2 regions of the Shewanella sp. Koi 1 genome follow, and region 1 is predicted to be linked to the other one. Evidence: riboswitches for the same ligand, from Rfam matches in the RefSeq annotation. Region 1 holds a riboswitch; the other holds the start of a gene.
What was found. Region 1 has a riboswitch for cobalamin ahead of ACUZ8J_RS03655 (TonB-dependent receptor). Riboswitches for the same ligand answer to the same signal wherever they lie in the genome.
Positions count from the first base shown of each region.

Region 2: linked by a shared signal. The riboswitch ahead of ACUZ8J_RS04590 (ABC transporter ATP-binding protein) and the one ahead of ACUZ8J_RS03655 (TonB-dependent receptor) in region 1 are both predicted to bind cobalamin.

Region 1 is NZ_JBREJM010000001.1:798,586-808,522, forward strand. It holds gene azu (azurin) at 1-23, opposite strand, end outside; gene rbsK (ribokinase) at 195-1,106, opposite strand; gene rihA (pyrimidine-specific ribonucleoside hydrolase RihA) at 1,125-2,081, opposite strand; gene ACUZ8J_RS03640 (hypothetical protein) at 2,289-3,650, shown strand; gene ACUZ8J_RS03645 (hypothetical protein) at 3,654-5,090, shown strand; gene ACUZ8J_RS03650 (hypothetical protein) at 5,328-5,996, shown strand; cobalamin riboswitch at 6,122-6,355, shown strand; gene ACUZ8J_RS03655 (TonB-dependent receptor) at 6,465-8,423, shown strand; gene ACUZ8J_RS03660 (HDOD domain-containing protein) at 8,704-9,432, shown strand; gene ACUZ8J_RS03665 (LysR family transcriptional regulator) at 9,489-9,937, opposite strand, start outside.
Region 2 is NZ_JBREJM010000001.1:1,035,319-1,045,255, forward strand. It holds partial or broken gene metH (methionine synthase) at 1-1,775, opposite strand, end outside; gene ACUZ8J_RS04585 (histidine phosphatase family protein) at 1,986-2,708, shown strand; cobalamin riboswitch at 2,889-3,047, shown strand; gene ACUZ8J_RS04590 (ABC transporter ATP-binding protein) at 3,181-4,146, shown strand; gene ACUZ8J_RS04595 (FecCD family ABC transporter permease) at 4,143-5,291, shown strand; gene cobT (nicotinate-nucleotide--dimethylbenzimidazole phosphoribosyltransferase) at 5,565-6,617, shown strand; gene ACUZ8J_RS04605 (adenosylcobinamide-GDP ribazoletransferase) at 6,714-7,502, shown strand; gene cobU (bifunctional adenosylcobinamide kinase/adenosylcobinamide-phosphate guanylyltransferase) at 7,499-8,101, shown strand; gene ACUZ8J_RS04615 (cobyric acid synthase) at 8,189-9,814, shown strand; gene cobO (cob(I)yrinic acid a,c-diamide adenosyltransferase) at 9,843-9,937, shown strand, end outside.

The DNA.
Region 1 (9,937 bases):
AAAGTGGTGCTTTTCGCTTTCATCTGGTACTTCCTTATTCTGAACAAGGTGGATCGAGCCGATGTGACTCGAGTATTCGCTTGCCAGCATAGGCTTAATTCATTAAATGGGAATGAATTCGATATGTAAATTATGTATATACAACTTTAGGGTGAAATAGGCTGAGTGCGACAATTTGCCGCACTCGTGGGGAGTTAGCGTGGCAGTTCGTGGCGGTAGGGAATGGCACGCTGAGCGCCGGCGCGGGTCACAGTGATCGCGGATGCGGCGTTGGCAAAGCCGACGGCAGCGGCTATCGACATGCCCTCACTCAAGCCCACCACTAGGGCGCCATTGAAGGTATCACCAGCGGCAACCGTATCTATGGCTTGTACTGCAAGTGCCGGAATTAACCCGGTAAAGCCTGCGCTACTGATAAACGCACCTTTACTGCCTAAGGTAATCACCACAGTCGTCACCCCTTGTTGATGCAGCAGTTGGGCGGCTAAGTTGGCATCTTCTTCACTATTGACCTCAATGCCCGTTAACGCTTCGGCCTCGGTTTCATTCGGGGTAATAATGTCGACCCACTTGAGGTAATCCAGTTGCGAACTCACGGCAGGCGCGGGATTCAGCACTGTGGTAATGCCTAGGCGTTTGGCGGTTTGCAATGCATGGCTCACCGTATCCATGGGCGTTTCGAGCTGGATCAGCATAAATTGGGCATTGGCAAACAGGGCATAATGTTTGTCTAGCTCCAAAGGCGTGAGATGGGCATTGGCGCCAGCGGCAATGCCGATGGAATTTTCGCCATTTTCGGCGACAAAAATCATCGCCGTGCCGCTATTCATATTGGCGACTTGCGTGATGCCATCGGCTTTTATCCCATCCTTGAGCCAATTGGCGCGCATCTCGTTTCCAGCGCTGTCTTGACCTAAGTGACAAATAAAATCCACTCGCGAATCGGCCTGACATAAGCGGGCGCAGGCCACCGCCTGATTCGCTCCTTTGCCACCATGCTCTAGTCGGTAGCTTTGACTCACTAAGGTCTGCCCCGGTGCGGGCAAATACTCAAAATTCATAACATGGTCGGCGTTGGCACTGCCTATAACGAGTATGTGACTCATGGAAGCGTTACCTTAAGTTCATCTGCGATTGAGATAGGTTGGTGTGTAGACCGCTAAACTGTCAACTAACAAGTCAACAAAGCCCTGTCTATCAATCCCGAATAGCACAGTGGCATTCGCGGGTTTACCCGTAAGCTGATAGCGATCGACGACTGTCATCCCCTGTGTGAGTGCGCTTTGGGTTTCAATGCCGACCCAGCAGTCTTGGGCATCAAACAATGCGGGGTTGAGTAACCAAGCGATAGTGCAAGGGTCGTGCAGCGGCGCGCCGACAAATCCCCACTTGGGATCTCTATGGTAAATCATAAAGAAATCTAGCAATTCGGCGACGCACTTAGCCACGGGATTAGGAATGGCGCGAATGCGCTCGATATCTTCATCCATAATTTGTGCCTGATGGGTTACATCGAGGCCGCACATGGTAATGGGAATGCCGGATTTAAAGACGATATCGGCCGCCTCGGGGTCGACAAAAATATTAAACTCGGCGGCGGGCGTCCAGTTACCCACACCCGCAGCGCCGCCCATTAATACAATGCGCTCAATCTTGGCGTGCAATTCGCCGTGGCTGGCGAGTAGCAGCGCGATATTGGTGAGCGGCCCCGTTGGCACCAAGGTTACTGGCTTATCGCTTTGGCGGATTTTCTCGGCCATCAACTCGACCGCATTTACGGCTTGAGGTTGAAAACTCGGAGCAGGTAGAGCTGGACCATCGAGTCCCGTTTCACCATGGACGTTGTCGGCAATCATCAATTCACGACTTAAGGGTTTAACCGCGCCGCCCGCGACTGGAATATCGCTGCGATTGAGCAGGGTTAAGATCCGCAGGGCATTATTGAGGGTTTTATCTGGGGTTTGGTTGCCGGCGCTGGTGGTCACGGCCAGTGGATTTAGCTCGGGATGGGCGAGGGCTAAAATGAGTGCGATGGCATCGTCATGGCCGGGATCGCAATCCAAAATAATTGGGCGACTCATACTGTTACTCCTTTAAACAGCGGGAATGGAGGCTAAGAATAGCACGCCCACGTTTGCAGGCTAGGATGTGGCCGAGTCTTTAAGGCAAACTGTGAGCTTTTTCTGATTTCTATCAATAAGCTGCTACAATAGCGCCCCGCTTTAGGCAGAATCAAGTTCTCTTATGCCTTACCGATCATGGAATGATAAGGAAGTTCTGGCGTGTTGATGAATCGCAGTCAATTAACCTCGGGTGCACCCGCACGTTTTTGGGGTTGGTTAGAAATACTCTTGACCAGTGTCCCTCTCTTTTTGGCTGGTGTTGCCGCGCTGTTTCTCTGGGAGGGGGCGCAAAAGTGGTTTCTGGTCAATCAGTTACTAGAGCGTGGCGATGTAGCCATAGGTCGAGTGGTTGAGACGGCCTATCGTAGTGAGCGCAGTTCGACGGGCGTATATAACCAAAGATTGATTTGCTTGGTTGAGTATCGCACCGCAGAGGGCAACCTCGTTCGCCAATGGGAGCTCGATGGCGTGAATTGCCAAGCGACCTATCAATTACGGCCGCCGCAGGGCGACACTCCTGGCGCATTAGTGCCCAACTACGGGCAAAGTTTTGTGCATTATCTTCCCGAGGCGCCAACACGGGCGAGCGCCGATCTTGAGTTAACCCGCGATCGCGCCAAACTGGACTTCGGCTTTGGCATCGCAGGCATATTAGGCTGTTTGCTTGTCGGTTATTTCTGTTTGACGCTATTAAGGATCCGCTGGGCCGAGTTCCGTTATGTGCCAATACTCAAGCGCTTAGGACAGCAACAGGATTACACTGGGATTATCCGTTTGCTTGAAACCTATCGGCAGCATCCCGCCGCGAATATTTTGGTCTGGGAAGCGGCTGAACATTTAGGCCATTCCCCCGAGCACTATCCGCGTTTGGTCGATTTATTCGAGCAAATGCAAACCTCACCGAGCAAAAAAAAGCTGGAATCGGTAGATGAATCTATTGTGATGATAAGCTTTTATCGTTTGAGTTCATTAGGATTTCACGACTTAGCGCTGGCGATGCTCGCCCGTAGTAAACAGGCATTGTCAGCTAAAACCTTAGCCAGCTTTGTGTTGATGACGCGCACTAAGCAGTTGCCTTTTGCATTGGAATTAACCGCAGAAAAGTTAGCGGCATTGAAGGCACTGTGTGAGGCCAAAGTACTAAGGTTCGGCTTGGCGGATGAAAAGCAATGCTCCGTCGATTTTGCGGTGCACCTCGATTATTTACTCTGCTTGGTGACATTAGTGCTCGACAATACCGCACTGAACCGCCAAGCGGTGCAGGCTATCGGCCCAGTTCAACGGCTGCTCTTAACAGCCTTAGTACAGGCGAAGGCGTTCGACACCCTAAGCCAAAACAGTGCGCAGGCGCTGGATAAACAAATTCAAGTTCTCCTAACCCGTATCGATTCGCGTCAGGGCTTTGAATACCAACTCAAACCGTTACTCGAGTCGATATCAGCCAAATTAGCACAACCCAATCAGCAACCCGCGTTGTCAGTAACCAAAGTTTCAGCAACCAAAGTTTCAGCAAATACAGGGAAATAAGTAATGCAGTCTTATCCTATCTCACGCCCCTTGGCACTGGTGGCCGCCTTAGTGGCGTTACAATTAACCGCCTGTAGCCAACCTAAACCCGTAGCCGTAGTCGAAAATGAAAAGGAATCCTTGCTGCAATTTGATAACGGCAAGCTTATCCAGTTTCAGGAAAAGGCGAATCCGAATTATCGCCATATTCCCTGCGATTTACCCGCAGTCGAGACTGTGGTGACCAACAGTACGGCCTTCGCCGCATTAACTCAGTCGGGTGAGGTGATCACTTGGGGTGACAGTTTTGCCGGTGGCGATAGCCGTGAAGTGACAGAACAACTTAAGCAAGTGAAGCAAATTGTCCCGGTTAAAGATGGGTTTGCTGCGCTGCGACAAGATGGCACTGTGGTCTATTGGGGCAATGCGGGGAAATTAAGTCTGGACAAGGCATTGCAAGCGCGCATGACCAATATCACTAAGCTCTTCGCCAACCGAGAAGCCCTAGCCGCGCTCGATGCCAATGGTAAGGTACATACTTGGGGCTATGGGCCTTACGGCGGCAATAGTTTGCAGGTGCAAAATGACTTAGTCGATGTGGTCGATATCTTTGCTAAAGGGCGCAGTTTTATTGCCCTGAAAAAAGACGCCAGCGCTGTAGTGTGGGGTGAGGTTGAAAGTTCGACCAATATGAAGAAGTTGCAGTCGCAGCTGACGGATATTAAACATATCGAATATTTTCAAAACACCTATGCCGCTTTGAAAAAAGATGGCTCAGTGGTGAGTTGGGGCTGGCGCAGTGATGCTTATCCGATCCGCAGTGCCCTTGAGGATGTGGCGAGTCTCACGGCAAACAGTTGCGCGTTTGCGGTGTTAAGTCCAACGGGGGATGCCCATTTCTGGGGCGATGGCATTAACTGTGGCGTCGATTGGATCAAGAAAACCGATATCACAGGCGTGAAGGAGATTATCAGCGTCGGCCCGGGATTCTTGCTACTGCGTGACAATGCTACGCCGCAAATTCTCGCCGACGATACGGATTACGCCTATCTGTTTGGCTTTCATCATGCTCAAGCGATCCTCGACAAATATTGGCAGCAAGGCAGCAAAATTACCCTAGGTAAGTCCTCCTTTGCCTTTACGCGCCCCGACGGCAAAGTGGTACCCGTCGGTTATCGGGCAGACCTTAAAAATGTCGAGCAACTGATTGAGCGCATTCCACGCCTCACTTGGCTAGCACCGGCAAATGATGGTTTTGTGGGGATCAGTGAAAAGGGAGAATGGGTCTCTTGGTCGATGAATCTCGGAATGTTTGATAAACCGTCGGTACAACCTGCCGATTCCTTGGTGGTTAAGCCGCTGGAATTCACCCCCGCTGCCCAATGTGAGACCCCAGAGCAACGGCAGGCGATTTTGAGTCAGGCAAGGCCGCAGCGGAAAATCAATTGGTCATTTGACTAACTCATTGTAGGGCATTTCTCTGCTGGTGAAAGTTCATTCACCAGCTTTTTAAATCCATCATCGACCCTATCTTTGGCTGCTATTTGCTGTTTTACAGTTGTTGTGACTGTATAAGTATCATTTTGTTTAGCTTTTTAACTGTTATCTTATTTACATCTTCGCTAGAATGCTGGATGTTTTCTATGCAATTTCATATGTCGTATTAACCCATAACAATGCGATACAAGGATGATAATAATGAAATGTATACCCCATATGCAGATGAGGTTATGGCAGGGCGCGAGCGTATTAATGCTGTGCAGCCTAATCGGCTCTGAATCCGTCGAGGCGAAATTGGATATGCCTCGCAGCGTAAGTGGCGCGTCGCATACCCATGTGTTGCCTGTCTTTAGTCAGCAATTAGGATTTAATCTGCCAAAGGGTTGGCGTCAAGCCTACCATGAGGAACGTGCGGGTATGTTTATGGCGGAATTTGTGCCGGAGCAGGAGGCGCTCAATCAATGGAGTGCGCTGTTTTGTGTGCAAGGCTTTAAGGACATGGCCGAAAGCGTGAGCCCCGAGCAGTTTTTAGATGCGATGGCTGAAACTTACCAAGCCGCCTGTGACGGTGAAGTAGTGTATCAAAAGCTAGGGGATACCCAAGTAGACGGTCACGAAGGTTTTCAAGCTATTCTCGGTTGTACCACAATGCCGAATGTCCATAGCGCGACTCAGTTTAATCCCAGTGCTTTTACCTCTCATCCCCAGGGCGAAATTGGTTACTATACCGTGGTAAGTGGTAACAAAGACTTGTATTTACTGCATAAATCGATGCGTGGCGATGTGTTTTCTGCCGACAAACCTCCCTTGCAGGCGGCCAACAGTGCTGACTTTATTTCTGGCTTAGCGCCCTATTCATTAAAGTAGTTGTCAGTCGAGAGACGGATGAGCATGGACTTTCATCCGTATAGACGTCTATAATGCGCGCGCTCAGGCTTGATATGCCACGAGCCTTATTGGGCGTTAACTGGTTTTTCGCCCTCTGAACCTATTTTTAGTCAACCTTCTGTGGTGCTTGCGATGCATTCGTCGCGAGATAATCGGGAAGCCAGTGAAATTCTGGCACTGCCCCCGCAACGGTAAAAGGTGAGAGACGACCGCATTCGCTAGGTAGCTCAAGGTGAGCCAGAGAATCGAGTGTGCAAAGGTCTGTTTCGCGTTAGTCCTTCTATTGCTTGGATTAACATAGCCTAAGTCCGGAGACCGGCCCTAAAGGTGTTTTTGAGATTTCGGTGGGCAGATCTCAAAATGCGATAGTGACTGTCAGTATTTGTTACTGAATCAACGGTATCGTGGCGCCAATGCCCCGTTTTCCTTGCAGGAGTTAAAGGTAAAATGGGAACACATCCAACTAAAATCGCGCTGCTGATCGGCAGCCTTTGCAGCTTTTCTGTTATCGCCCCCGCCGTGGCGGCCGATGATGCCAGCGTCGCCAAAGTCGATGAGCATATCGTCGTAATTGGCCGTTCAGACAAGACCCCCTTAAATATTGCCGCCAATGTGAATGTGATTGATGCCGCTGCGATTGAGCAGAGTGGCGCAACCAGCTTGACCGAAGTGTTACGTGGTCAAAGTGGTATTCAGCTGTCCGACAATAACATTGGTACTAGCTTCGCGATGCGCGGCTTTAGCGCCAGCACCGCCGTTAACAACACGCTGATTTTGCTCGATGGTCGTCGCTTAAATAACATCGATATCGCAGCCCCTAGCCTGAATGCCATTCCACTCAATTTAATTGAGCGCGTGGAGATTTTATCGGGCAGCGCGGGCGTGCTCTATGGCGATCAAGCTGTCGGCGGGGTGATTAACATTGTGACTAAGTCGCCAGAGAATACGGGCGGCAGCGTGCAATTATCCGGCGGCAGCTTTAATACCTACGAAGGTCGCGGCGATGTGTCGGGCGCCATCAATAAAGATTGGCACTATTTCCTGACCGGTAGCTACAACCAAGGCGATAACTATCGCAAGCACAATGCCAATGAAACGGGCTCTATCCTTGGCCGTATTCAATATAAAACCGCCACAGATTCTTTCTTTGTTGAAACCAGCTATTACGATGATGACCGCGAAAACCCAGGGGCGTTGACCCCTGAGCAGTTCAAAGAAAACCCACGCCAGTCTTTCAATTCCAATCAATATGTCCATGAAATGACCACAGCGGCGCGCAGCGGTTATCAGCATCAGCTTAACCAAAACTGGGCATTGGCGGCGGATCTGGATTACAGCGATACCTTAGTCAGTTCGCTCAATTGGGGTCAGAGCCATAATACTCGCTCACTGCTGATGTTTAGCCCTAAAGCGCTAGCCACCTACAGCACTCGTCAAGGTGAGCTAAACCTAGTCACTGGTTTAGACATCAGCCGCGGTAAGGCCGAGTTTGACTCTATGGCGCGCAGCAACGTGCAGGAAATGCAAAGTGCTTACCTGCAAGCCACTGTGCCATTAAGCCACACCTTAAGCTATGTAGTGGGCGGCCGTTATGCGCGGGTGACCGACGATCTGGTCGATGGCAATGTGTATCCAAACGGCATCGATTTAGATGAAGATGCGACCGCATTCGAGTTCGGTTTAAATTACCGTCCGAGCGCCGAGCACAGATTCTATCTACGTGGCGATGAAAACTTCCGCTTTGCTAAGGTCGATGAGCAAGCTTACACCCCGAAAGATGTCTATGGCTTAAAGCCACAGACAGGCCGTTCCTATGAGGCGGGTTGGGATTGGACTGTGGCCAGCCAAAGCCTACGCGTTAGCCTATATCGCCTCGATTTAGAAGATGAAATTGTCTTCGACCCAAGTGCTGAAAAACCTGTTGGCGGCAGCTTCCAAGGTGCCAACGTCAATGCCGATGCATCACGCCGCTATGGCGCGAGTGCCGATTGGGATTGGCAGGTTACTCAAGCCCTCACCTTAGGCTTGGAATATAACTATATTGATGCCGAATTTACCGACGGGGTGAATGATGGCAAGCAATTGTCTTGGGTGGCTGAGCATACGGGACGCGGTTATGTCAGCATGGATTTTGCCGAGCATTTCCAAGTGTTTGCTGAGGCAATTTACACGGGCGATCGTTTTATTGAAGGCGATAACGGCAACGAAGGCGATAAATTATCTAGCTATGTTTTAGGTAATCTAGCCCTTAACTATACCCGTGATGCTTGGTTAGCGAGCCTGCGTATCGATAACCTGTTTGATAAAGAGTATGTTAGCTCGGGTTACTACGGTGGCATTTGGGGTGATAGCTATTACTCAGGCCGAGGCCGTGATATTCGCTTGACTGTGGGTTACCGCTTCTAAGTTTGAAATTAATGCTTAACCGAATAAAGCCAGACTCAGTCTGGCTTTATTATTTCTGTTGTTTGGCTATGCGCAGAGAAAAATCCATTTTCTCGGTGTATTCTTTATAAGTTCAGCCTATTTTGAGATGGCCTAAGTCGTTGCTTGTGCTATAGATCACTTCATCTAAAGCATAGTCACAATTATTCTGCGACTTAGGGCTGAAATTCTCAGTAGTTTGGGTATGATGTGAGCGGTATTCGAATCATCTTATAGCTAATTAACAGGTGTAAAGTGTCTTATGACAGATCTTGAGCAACAGGTTTTTACTCAAGTGAGAGCCATCATAGCGAATGAAGAGCAAGTGATCGGTCGCCGTGGGATCTTAATTCCACTCAAAAAAGCGATCCTTGCCGAAGGCGACATTCGTAATGTGATCGATATTATTTCGAGCGATCCCGCATTAGCTGCCCACATGTTGATGCGCAGTAATTCGGCGCAGGCTTCAGGTGTAGTAAATCCTAAATCTCGCTCCTTAAAAGACGCCCTAATCCGTTTAGGCCAGGTCAATATTTATCGTTATGCCTTCACCTTCTATTTGAAAGAACGCCTCGATGAATTACCCCAACCCTATAAGAAGTTGGTACAAGGTTATTGGAAACTCACGGAAAATATCGCTACCGATGCGGTCGACAGCCTAGTCGATATGCCGGATGTCGATGTCGACCCCGATGAAGTACAAACCTTGGCGCTGTTTAGTGTGTTCGGGCAAATCATTGCCCTAACGGCCTTTGCTTACTTAAATGCCAGCTCTGAGCAATCTTTCCCGTTAAGCGTGATTAAGTCATTGATTGATAATCAGCAGCAGACCTTAACCATCGAAGCCTTTGAGGCCTTAGATCTCGATCAGGATCTGCGCCAAGAGTTTATGATCGCCCATAATCTGCGCCAGACCCGCAATCAAAATTCTCCCGGGTTAATCCTGCGCCGCGTGCTCTCGATGCGCGGCATGTTACTCAACCCGCTCTAAGCACTGCTCATAAAAAAGCCTGCAATTGCAGGCTTTTTTATGCTGTTTTTACGGTACTAATTGGATTTTTGCTGACGCGCTAAACCTTCGCTTGCTACCAGTTGCAGCCAGTTTTGCACTAAGGCCGAGTTCGCGCTGTGGCGGCGATAGGCCCCAAATAGTGGGCGCTTTAAGCCTTCTTGGCCGAGTTTGACTGAAGCTAAACTCAAGCCATGTCCCTCATTGATTGACCAGTTGGGTAGGGCGGCGATACCGTCCTTACAGGCGATGCGTTGCAATAACATCATGGTCAAATCGCAGGTCTTTTGCTCGCCGGCTTCAACGCCTGCGGGTTCTAAAAAGTGGCGATAAATATCTAAACGCGCCAGTGGCACTGGGTAGCTGATAATGGGTAAGCGGGCCAATTGCTTAGGCGTAACATAGGCTTCTTTCGCTAAGGGATGATCCTTGGCAACCACTAACTTCACTTCAAAATCAAACAAATGCTGATAGGCGAGCGAGTGTC
Region 2 (9,937 bases), 240 kb from region 1:
CGTGAATCGCCTCACGCACTGGGTTGTTACCGCGGAAGGAGAACGACACGTTCGACACCCCGCCGGAAATCATCGCGTGGGGCAGGGTGGCCTTAATCTCTTTAATGGCTTCAATAAAATCGACGGCATAGTTATCGTGCTCATTGATACCCGTGGCAATGGCGAAGATATTTTTGGTCGAAGATAATGTCTTCGGGCGGAAAGCCGACCTTATCGACTAGCACGCGGTAGGCGCGGGTACAGATCTCGACTTTGCGCGCCTTAGTGTCGGCCTGACCTTGCTCGTCGAACGCCATAATAATGGCCGCGGCGCCGTAGCGTTTTACTAGGGTTGCCTGCTCGATAAACTTCTCTTCGCCTTCCTTCAAGGAGATAGAGTTCACAATTCCCTTGCCTTGAATACATTTGAGGCCCGCTTCAATCACCTCCCACTTAGAGGAGTCGATCATAATCGGCACCCGGCTGATATCCGGCTCAGAGGCGATAAGATTTAAGAACTTATGCATCACCTCGACGCCATCGAGCATGCCTTCGTCCATGTTGATGTCGATGATCTGCGCGCCGCTTTCTACCTGTTCACGGGCGACATCGAGCGCCTGCTCGAACTTACCTTCTTTGATCAGTTTTAAAAACTTGGCCGAGCCTGTGACGTTGGTACGTTCACCCACGTTCACAAATAGGGTTTGGGCGTCGATAGTGAGCGGTTCCAAACCCGATAGACGGCAGGCGACGGGGATCTCGGGTAATAGCCGTGGGGCAAAGGGCTCTACAGCTTCGCGAATGACCTTAATATGCTCGGGCGTGCTACCACAGCAGCCGCCGATAATGTTGAGCATGCCTTCACGGGCCCATTCTTGGATAACGCTCGCCATATCCTCTGGGGTTTCATCGTAACCGCCAAACTCGTTTGGTAGACCCGCGTTAGGGTGCGCCGACACATAACATTCGGCGATGCGAGATAATTCTTCGACGTAGGTGCGCAGCTCCTTAGGGCCGAGGGCACAGTTAAGGCCGATGGATAAGGGCTTGATATGGCGAAGGGAGTTATAAAAGGCTTCGGTGGTTTGTCCGGTCAGGGTTCGGCCCGAGGCATCGGTAATGGTGCCGGAGATCATAACTGGCAAACGCACTGGTGAATTTGGTCCAAAGAGTTCATCGAACACGGTTTCGATGGCAAATAAGGCGGCCTTAGCGTTTAAGGTATCGAAAATGGTCTCAACCATAATGATATCGGCGCCGCCTTCTATCAGGGCGCGGGTCGATTCGCAGTAAGCGGTCACTAACTCATCGAAATGGATATTGCGAAAGCCTGGATCGTTAACATCGGGGCTGATAGAGCAAGTGCGGTTAGTGGGCCCTAACACACCGGCGACATAACGTGGCTTACCCGTGGCTTGCTCGATTTCATCACAGGCCTCACGGGCGAGGCGCGCACCTTCGCGGTTAATTTCGGCGGACAGCGACTGCATATCGTAGTCGGCCATGGCGATAGTGGTGGCGTTAAAGGTATTGGTTTCAATAATATCCGCACCGGCTTTAAGGTAGTCGATGTGAATTTGTTTGATGATATCTGGCTGCGTGAGCACTAAAAGATCGTTATTGCCCTTAACGTCGGTATGCCAATCCTTGAAACGCTCGCCACGGTAATCGGCTTCTTCCAGCTTGTAGCCTTGGATCATAGTGCCCATGGCGCCGTCTAAAATCAGAATGCGCTTTGACAACTGGTTGCGAATGTCTGCCAGTGTTTGGCTGGCTCGATGGAGAGATATCGCCATAAAATGATTACCTTTACTACAGCTAAGTTGAGTCCAAAGTACGCAATCGGGTGACAAATTGCATTTTATTATTGAATGTCGTTCGTTATGTTTTGGACATTTATACGTATAGACGTCCATAATACGCGACATCGGATTGTCAGGGCAAGGTTAAAGTTGGTATAGCATAGGCGAGATAACCCAGATAAAAACGATAAAAGGAAAGATCAGATGAAGCAGCTCAGGTTATTACTGTTACGCCATGGAGAATGCGAGGGCGGGGCGATTTTACGTGGCCGAGTCGATGTGCCACTGAGCGACAAAGGCTGGCGGCAGATGTCGGCGGCGGTGGAGGCGCAGGCGACTGTGTGCCACGGTATTTATAGCTCGACCTCAAGGCGCTGCGCCGAGTTTGCCAAGGCCTTTGCGGCTGAGCTGCATTCGAGTGCATCCGTGGGCAGGAGTTTAGATGCGCCCGCGTCTTTGCCGCTTAAGGTCAATCTGCTGGAGGCGTTACAGGAAATAGCCTTCGGCGATTGGGATGGTTGCCTGCTCGATGACTTATATCAACGCGACGGCGAGCGGATGGCGGCCTATTGGCAGAATCCCTGGGAGGTGACGCCGCCCAATGGCGAAGCCATGGCAAGTTTCGAAGCCCGAGTCGATGGGGCGATAGAACAAATCCTCGATAAAGAGTTTGCCCTGCTGGCGATGGATGATGAACAGGCCCATGGGGAGTTTAATGCCAATGCACCCGCGGCCAATATCTGGGTAGTGACCCACGGCGGGGTTATTCGCCATTTGATGTCAAGGGCGCTGGGGGCGGTGAAAACCTTAGGTTTTTACAGTCAGCTCGCCTTACCCGTGGCGGCGGTGGTGACGATTAATGTCCTCGAGGATGAGCAAGGTAAAAGATACTGGCGTTTAGACTGGCCCTCGGGCCACTGTGAGTAGCTTAAACGCATCTGCCATCGCTATGATGAAAATTTTCTGATTTAAACAGCATTGCCTAATGAGCAAGATATAGGATAATGCTTTTCCCTGACGTTTGAGCCAGATAACGAACCCAGTACGTTAAGCTCAAAGGTCGCAGAAATAGGTGTTAGGAATTTTGTGCGATTGAGTGCTATTGCTTAAAGGCAACAGTATTTAAGCGCGCCGGATAACCCAAACATAATAGGGAATCGGGGAGCTGCCCGTCAGTAGCCCGAACTGTACCCGCAACTGTGAGTAGTCGAAGCATTTTGCTTCTTACCTACGAGTCAGGATACCTGCCTATTTCTGTTTTCGCTGCGTGCAGCCTTAGTTCTCGAGCGGGTAACTCGAGGGAGCAGAAGATGACATTAATGAGTTTCGCCCTGTTGGCCCAAGCGGCTGCTGGCACAAATAACACCAATCAATATCCATGTGGGAGCAATCGTTAGTGATGCATTCCACATCGAGCCTTGCGCCCTTAGCGCCCGCAGCGACTTCCGCCAATATGGCCCTTAAGGTCAGCCAATTGAGCTGGGCGATTGAGGGAAAAACCATTCTCTCGGAGATAAGCTTTGCCTTGCCGCAGGGGGAAATGCTCGGGCTGATTGGCCCCAATGGCGCGGGTAAATCCAGTTTACTGCGCTGTTTATACCGCTTTATTCGCCCTGCTAAAGGGCATATCAGCCTGTTTTCGCAAGATATTAGCGAGCTATCGCCAAAGGCGTTTGCCTGTAAAGTGGCGGTGGTGCAGCAGGATACGCCGCAATATTTCGATATGACCACAGAGCAATTGGTTGCCATGGGACTCACGCCCCATAAGGGCATGTTTGATAGCCATTCCAGCGAAGACAGTGACAAGATTGCCAAAGCGCTGGAAAAGGTCGGTCTGAGCCATAAAGTGCATCAGCAATACGATCGATTATCGGGCGGTGAGAAGCAGCGCGCCCTGATCGCCCGCGCCATAGTGCAGCAGCCGCAGTTATTGATTTTAGATGAGCCGACAAACCATCTCGATATCCGCTATCAAATTCAAATCTTAGAGCTAGTGCGAAGCCTTGGGATCAGTGTCATCGCCTCGATTCATGACCTGAATTTAGCCAGCGCCCTGTGCGACCACTTACTGCTACTGGATAAGGGGCAGGTGAGTGCCATGGGCACGCCGGCTCAGGTGTTAACCGAAGAACGTATTGCCGAAGTGTTTGGGGTATGCGCCCAAGTGACGCCCCATCCACAGCATGGTAACCCCTTGATTAATTACTTTTATGGTTATCAAAAGTCTAAGAGCGATACTGCGGACGCAGCGAGTGACTCCCACCCCGTTTCGGCTCAAGCGTTACCTCCTGTGGCCTGCGCCTGTCATAACCCCGGGGCGCCTAACGCGGCCTTGCATAAGCATAGCGTTGAACCCACGCCATGATAGACACACTCAAATTGGTGACCATGAATTTTTTTAGCCACATTTTTACGCCGCTCACCCGCCAGCAATGGCTGATTTTAGGCTTGGCGGGCTTTGCCCTGCTCACCCCCATCGCTGCCGCGAGTTTTGGCGCGGCAAACATTAGCTTTTTAGATGTGCTGCATGTGTTTATCAATAAACTCAGTCACCTGTTTATGACTGATGAGGCCGTGAGCACCAGCAGCATGACAGAGCGGATTGTGATGGAGCTGCGACTGCCACGGATTTTACTTGCCTTTGTGGCGGGGGCTGGACTGTCCTTGGCGGGGAGCGTGCTGCAAACCGTGACCCGTAACCCCCTTGCCGATCCTTATCTGTTCGGCATTAGCTCCGGCGCTTCGTTTGGTGCCGTGGTCATGTTGACGCTGTTCACTGGTTCTGGCCTGTTTGGCAATGCGGGCGCGATAGCCAATTCGGGGATTTTTAGCGGCGCAGGGGGCTTTGCGGGGCTCTTGTGGTTTAGTTTGCCCTTCGGCGCCTTTATTGGTGCCAGTCTGTCGGTGCTAATCGTGCTGGCGTTAGCTGGGTTAGGTCTTAAGAGCCAGGTAGAGCGGATGTTGCTCTCTGGCGTGGCAACCTCCTTTATGTTTGGCGCGTTAACCAGTTTACTGCTGTACTTTGCCAGCCCACAGGCCACCGCATCGGTATTGTTTTGGAGCCTTGGCAGTTTTGCTAAGGCCAGTTGGTCGCTGTTGGTGCTGCCGTCCTTAGTGGTGCTGGTGAGCTTTTTAATTATTCTGGGTTGGAAGCGCCAAATCATGGCGTTGCAAGCGGGGGATGAAACGGCTCACACCTTAGGGGTGAATGTGCCTAAGCTGCGCCTCAATATGCTGCTGCTCTGCTCGCTTATCACCGCCATTTTAGTGGCGACCTGTGGCGGCATTGGCTTTGTCGGCTTGATGATCCCGCACACAGTACGTTTGTTATTCCCCGGTCGTCAGCCCATCTTACTGACGGCGCTGGTGGGCGGCCTGTTTATGGTGTGGATTGATGTGCTCGCCCGATGTTTGCTTGGCAATCAGGAATTACCCGTAGGGATTATCACCGCCGCGATTGGTAGCTTCTTCTTTTTGCTGATTTTGCGTCGGCGCAAGCTATCGAACTAGTTATTTGCATGCTGATTTTGATAAGCAATTGTTCGATAAGTGATTGTTGAAAGAGAAATTGCCCAACTCGAATGAGCCAAATTCGTACTTAGTGCGTATAGCAAATCGCTGCCGAATGCGTCGTAGTGGTTGTTCTAGAATGTAGTTGCGAACGCATCCTTGCGAACAAATCGTTGTGAACGAATCGTTGTGAAAGAATAGTCGCGAGCGTATTAGCCAATAAGTTATGAGTAGCGGCTCCACATGGGAGCCTAAATTGCCACTGGAGCGTGAATGTCTCAATCTGCCCTGTTATTTCAAATCGAGCCTGCGAGTCGAGCGCAGGATCAGTTTATTCAACAAAAGATCGATCTGAAGACTAAGCCGCCGGGCGCTCTGGGGTTGTTAGAACCCTTGGCGCTGCAAATTGCCCGCATCCAAGGGCCGCAGCAATTACAGATAGTTAACCCAACCATGTTGGTGTTTGCTGGGGATCATGGGATTGCCGCCGAAGGCGTGTCGATAGCCCCGAGCGAAGTCACGCGGCAAATGGTGCAAAATTTTGCCCATGGCGGCGCGGCTATCAATGTGTTTTGTCGCCAATTAGGCTTCAATCTCGAGGTGATTGATTGCGGTATTTTAACCCCAGTTGAGGGTATCGAAGGCATTATCGACCAACGCCTTGGCGCCGGCACTGGCGCAATTCACTTAGAGCCAGCGATGAGTTTAGCCTGTGTGGACAAGGGCTTTGCCATGGCGCAGGCGTTAATCGAGCGCCACCATCAAGCGGGTTGTAACTTGGTCGCCTTTGGCGAGATGGGCATAGGTAACACCTCTTCCGCTGCGGCGATTATGGCGGCCATCATGCAACTCGATGTGGCCGACTGTGTTGGCCGTGGCACGGGGATCAGTGCCGAAACCTTAGAGCGTAAACAGATGCTTATCGAACTCGCACTGTTGTTACATCAGAGTGCGATGACAGGCCCTAAGCAAGTGCTGGCCTGTTTGGCCGGCTTTGAAATTGTGCAGATGACGGGGGCCATGCTCGCCGCCGCAGAGCGCAAGATGCTGGTCGTGGTGGATGGTTTTATTGCAACCGCAGCGGCGTTGGTTGCCGTGACTATTAATGCCCATGTGCGGGATTATTTGATTTTTGCCCACCGCTCCGAGGAGCAAGGTCATCAGCGGATGTTGGAACATTTAAAGGCTAAACCTTTGTTATCTTTAGGGCTGAGATTAGGCGAAGGCACGGGCGCTGCCTTGGCATTGCCGTTAATTCAAGCCGCAGTAAATTTTTACAATCAAATGGCGAGTTTTAGTGATGCCGGGATTGAGGCTGTTGTATGATGTGCCCTGCTAAGTGTCTTATTTAAAATAATAACTTTTAGCTAACCGTTTTAATCTTAAACCTTGCAGCAAGTGTTAATTCACTAAGGATGCTTTATGTCAGAACGCGAAAGCTGGCACAAAGAGATAGATTTGTTTTTAGTGGCTATGGGCTATTTTACCCGCATTCCTATGCCCAAATGGGTTGAGGTCGATGCCGACAAGCTCAATAAAGCCAGCCGTTACTTTGGATTAGTGGGCCTGCTGGTGGGGCTACTCAGTGCCATCGTGTTTTGGCTCACCCAAAACTGGTTGCCTGCCGGCGTGTCCGTACTGCTGTCGATGGTCACAGGCGTGCTGCTCACGGGTGGTTTTCACGAGGACGGTTTAGCCGATACCTTCGATGGTTTCGGTGGCGGTTGGACGGCGGAAGACAAGCTGCGGATCATGAAAGACTCTCGCCTAGGCAGCTACGGCGCCTTGGCTTTGATGCTCGTGCTGATGCTTAAGTGGCAATTATTAGTGGAACTCGCGCTTTATGATCCTGTGGTTGCAGGCTCGGCGATGATAGTCGCCCACACTGTGAGCCGCGTCGTTGCCGCCAGCCTTATCTTTACCGAGAAATACGTGCGCGACGATGAATCCAGTAAATCCAAGCCGTTAGCGCAGCATCAAGGTATTAATGAACTGTTTATTTTGATCGCCAGCGGTGTGTTAGTGCTGTTAGTGCTTAAGGGCATTGCCGCGTTGTCGTTGTTACTGGTGATGATAGGCCTACGTCGTTTGATTGTGGTGATCTTTAGACGCCAAATCGGTGGCTACACGGGGGATACCTTAGGCGCAGCGCAGCAGATCTGCGAAATCGTCTGTTACTTCGTGCTGCTCGTTGTGGGTAGCATACTGTGATCCATTTAGTGCTAGGCGGCGCGCGTAGCGGTAAGAGCCGCTACGGCGAAGCCTTAGTGCGCCAGTATACCGCCCTCGGATTTGATGCCTGCTATTTGGCGACTGCACAGGCGCTCGATGCCGAAATGAGCAGTCGCATTCGTTTACATCAGGATGGACGTGCCAAGGATGATATCGACTGGCAACTCGTCGAAGAACCCTTGGCATTAACCGCCAAGCTCGAACACTTAGCCAAACCCGGCCGAGTGATTCTGGTGGATTGTTTAACGCTTTGGCTAACCAATCAATTACTTGCACAGAGCCCCGAGGCCGAGCCCGCTTCAACGGAATCGGACTTTGCCTTGGATTTTGCCCGCTCTCGCCATGAGCCTTTAGAACACTGGCGGCAGCAACGCGCCGATTTTATCCAGACCTTAAGCACCCTTGAGGGCGTAGTGATTTTAATCAGCAATGAGGTCGGCTCTGGCATTGTGCCCTTGGGCGAATTGAGTCGCCAGTTTGTCGATGAAGCGGGTTGGTTAAATCAGGCCGTTGCCGAGGTGGCGGATAATGTGACCTTAGTGGTGGCGGGTCTGCCACTGGTGCTTAAATCCAGCTAAGACAAACTGTTATCGACGCATTCTTAGTGAGGGAGCGAACCGTTTCCCCGTTAGTTTATTTTCCTCTGTTGAGTGATGTTCTTGCCCATGAATTCAAATAACGCCTCCAACTCCACTTCGGCCTTGTCGCAAAACCAGTTTCAAGGTGTTGCAAGTCAAAGCGAAGCTCAGCATTCTGGCGCAAAAGTGCTTATGGTGCAGGGGACAACCTCGGATGCGGGCAAAAGTACGCTGGTGGCGGGAATATGTCGATTGCTCGCCCGTGAGGGCGTGAAGGTCGCGCCGTTTAAACCACAGAATATGGCGCTCAACAGCGCCGTCACTATTGATGGTGGTGAGATTGGCCGCGCGCAGGCGCTGCAAGCCGCAGCTTGTTTTCTCGCGCCGCACACGGATTTTAATCCCATCCTGCTTAAGCCAAGTTCGGACACGGGCGCGCAGATCATCGTCCACGGCAAAGCCTTAACCACCCTAGAGGCCTCGGCCTTTTTCGGGGAAAAGTCTAAGGATTATAAAGCCATGGCGCTAAATGCCGTGCTGGAATCCTTTGCGCGTTTAGGTCAGCAATACCAAACGATTGTGGTTGAAGGGGCAGGAAGCCCTGCGGAAATCAATCTGCGTGAAGGGGATATCGCCAATATGGGCTTTGCCGAGGCGGTCGACTGCCCGGTGATCATCATTGCCGACATCGATAAAGGCGGGGTGTTTGCCCATTTGGTTGGCACCTTAGCGCTGCTGTCGCCCTCCGAGCAGGTTAGGGTAAAAGGCTTTGTGATCAATCGCTTTCGTGGCGATATTAGCCTGTTGCAGTCTGGTCTCGATTGGCTCGAGGCTCATACGCAAAAGCCTGTGTTGGGGGTGTTGCCCTATTTGCATGATTTGCATTTAGACGCCGAGGATGCACTTATTGGGTCGCCTACTAAGCAGGCCAAAAGCCGTTTTAAGGTGCGGGTATTAGTGTATCCCCGCACCAGTAATCACACGGATTTTGACCCACTTAGGCTGCACCCCGATATCGATTTTGATTATGTGTCGCTCCAGACTCAGGCCTTGGCACAGACGCAGGAGATTGCCGCCGATCTGCTGATTTTACCCGGTAGTAAGAATGTTCGAGCGGACTTGGCTTTTTTGCGTGAGCAGGGCTGGGATAAGCAGATTGCTAAGCATCTGCGCTACGGCGGTAAGCTGCTGGGGATTTGCGGCGGCTATCAAATGTTGGGCGAACGCATTGCCGATCCCATGGGGATCGAAGACTCGCAGGGCGTGAGCCAAGGGCTCGGATATTTACCCATTACCACCGAATTCAAGGCTGAAAAACAGTTACGTAGGGTCACAGGCCATTTAGCGCTGCAAGGGCAACAAGTGGAGGTGAAGGGCTATGAGATCCACTGCGGTGAGTCCCAATATCTCACGTCCAGTGATGCCGCCAAGAGTGCGCCATTACGCTTGAAAAGTGAGAGTGCTTGCGATCAACAGCCAGAAAAGTCTTTTGCCGATGGCTGTTTAAGTGACGACGGGCAAGTGCTCGGCAGCTATTTACATGGGCTATTCGACAGTCCAGAGGCCTGCCAGCTCGTCCTTCACTGGGCGGGGTTGGAGAATGCTCAAACGATTGATATCAATGAAATTCGCGAACAACAGCTGGACCGTTTGGCCGATGTATTAGCCGAGCACCTCGATATGCAAAAACTCGCGTCCATTATAAATGCATAAGTGTTAGCAGTAGGATAAACAGAAAATCATGACAGCAGAGAACGAAAAACAGCTCGACACCGAACAAGCGCAAATCAAGGCTGAACGCCATAAGGCGCGTCAGCAAAAAGTGAAGGCGGGTGT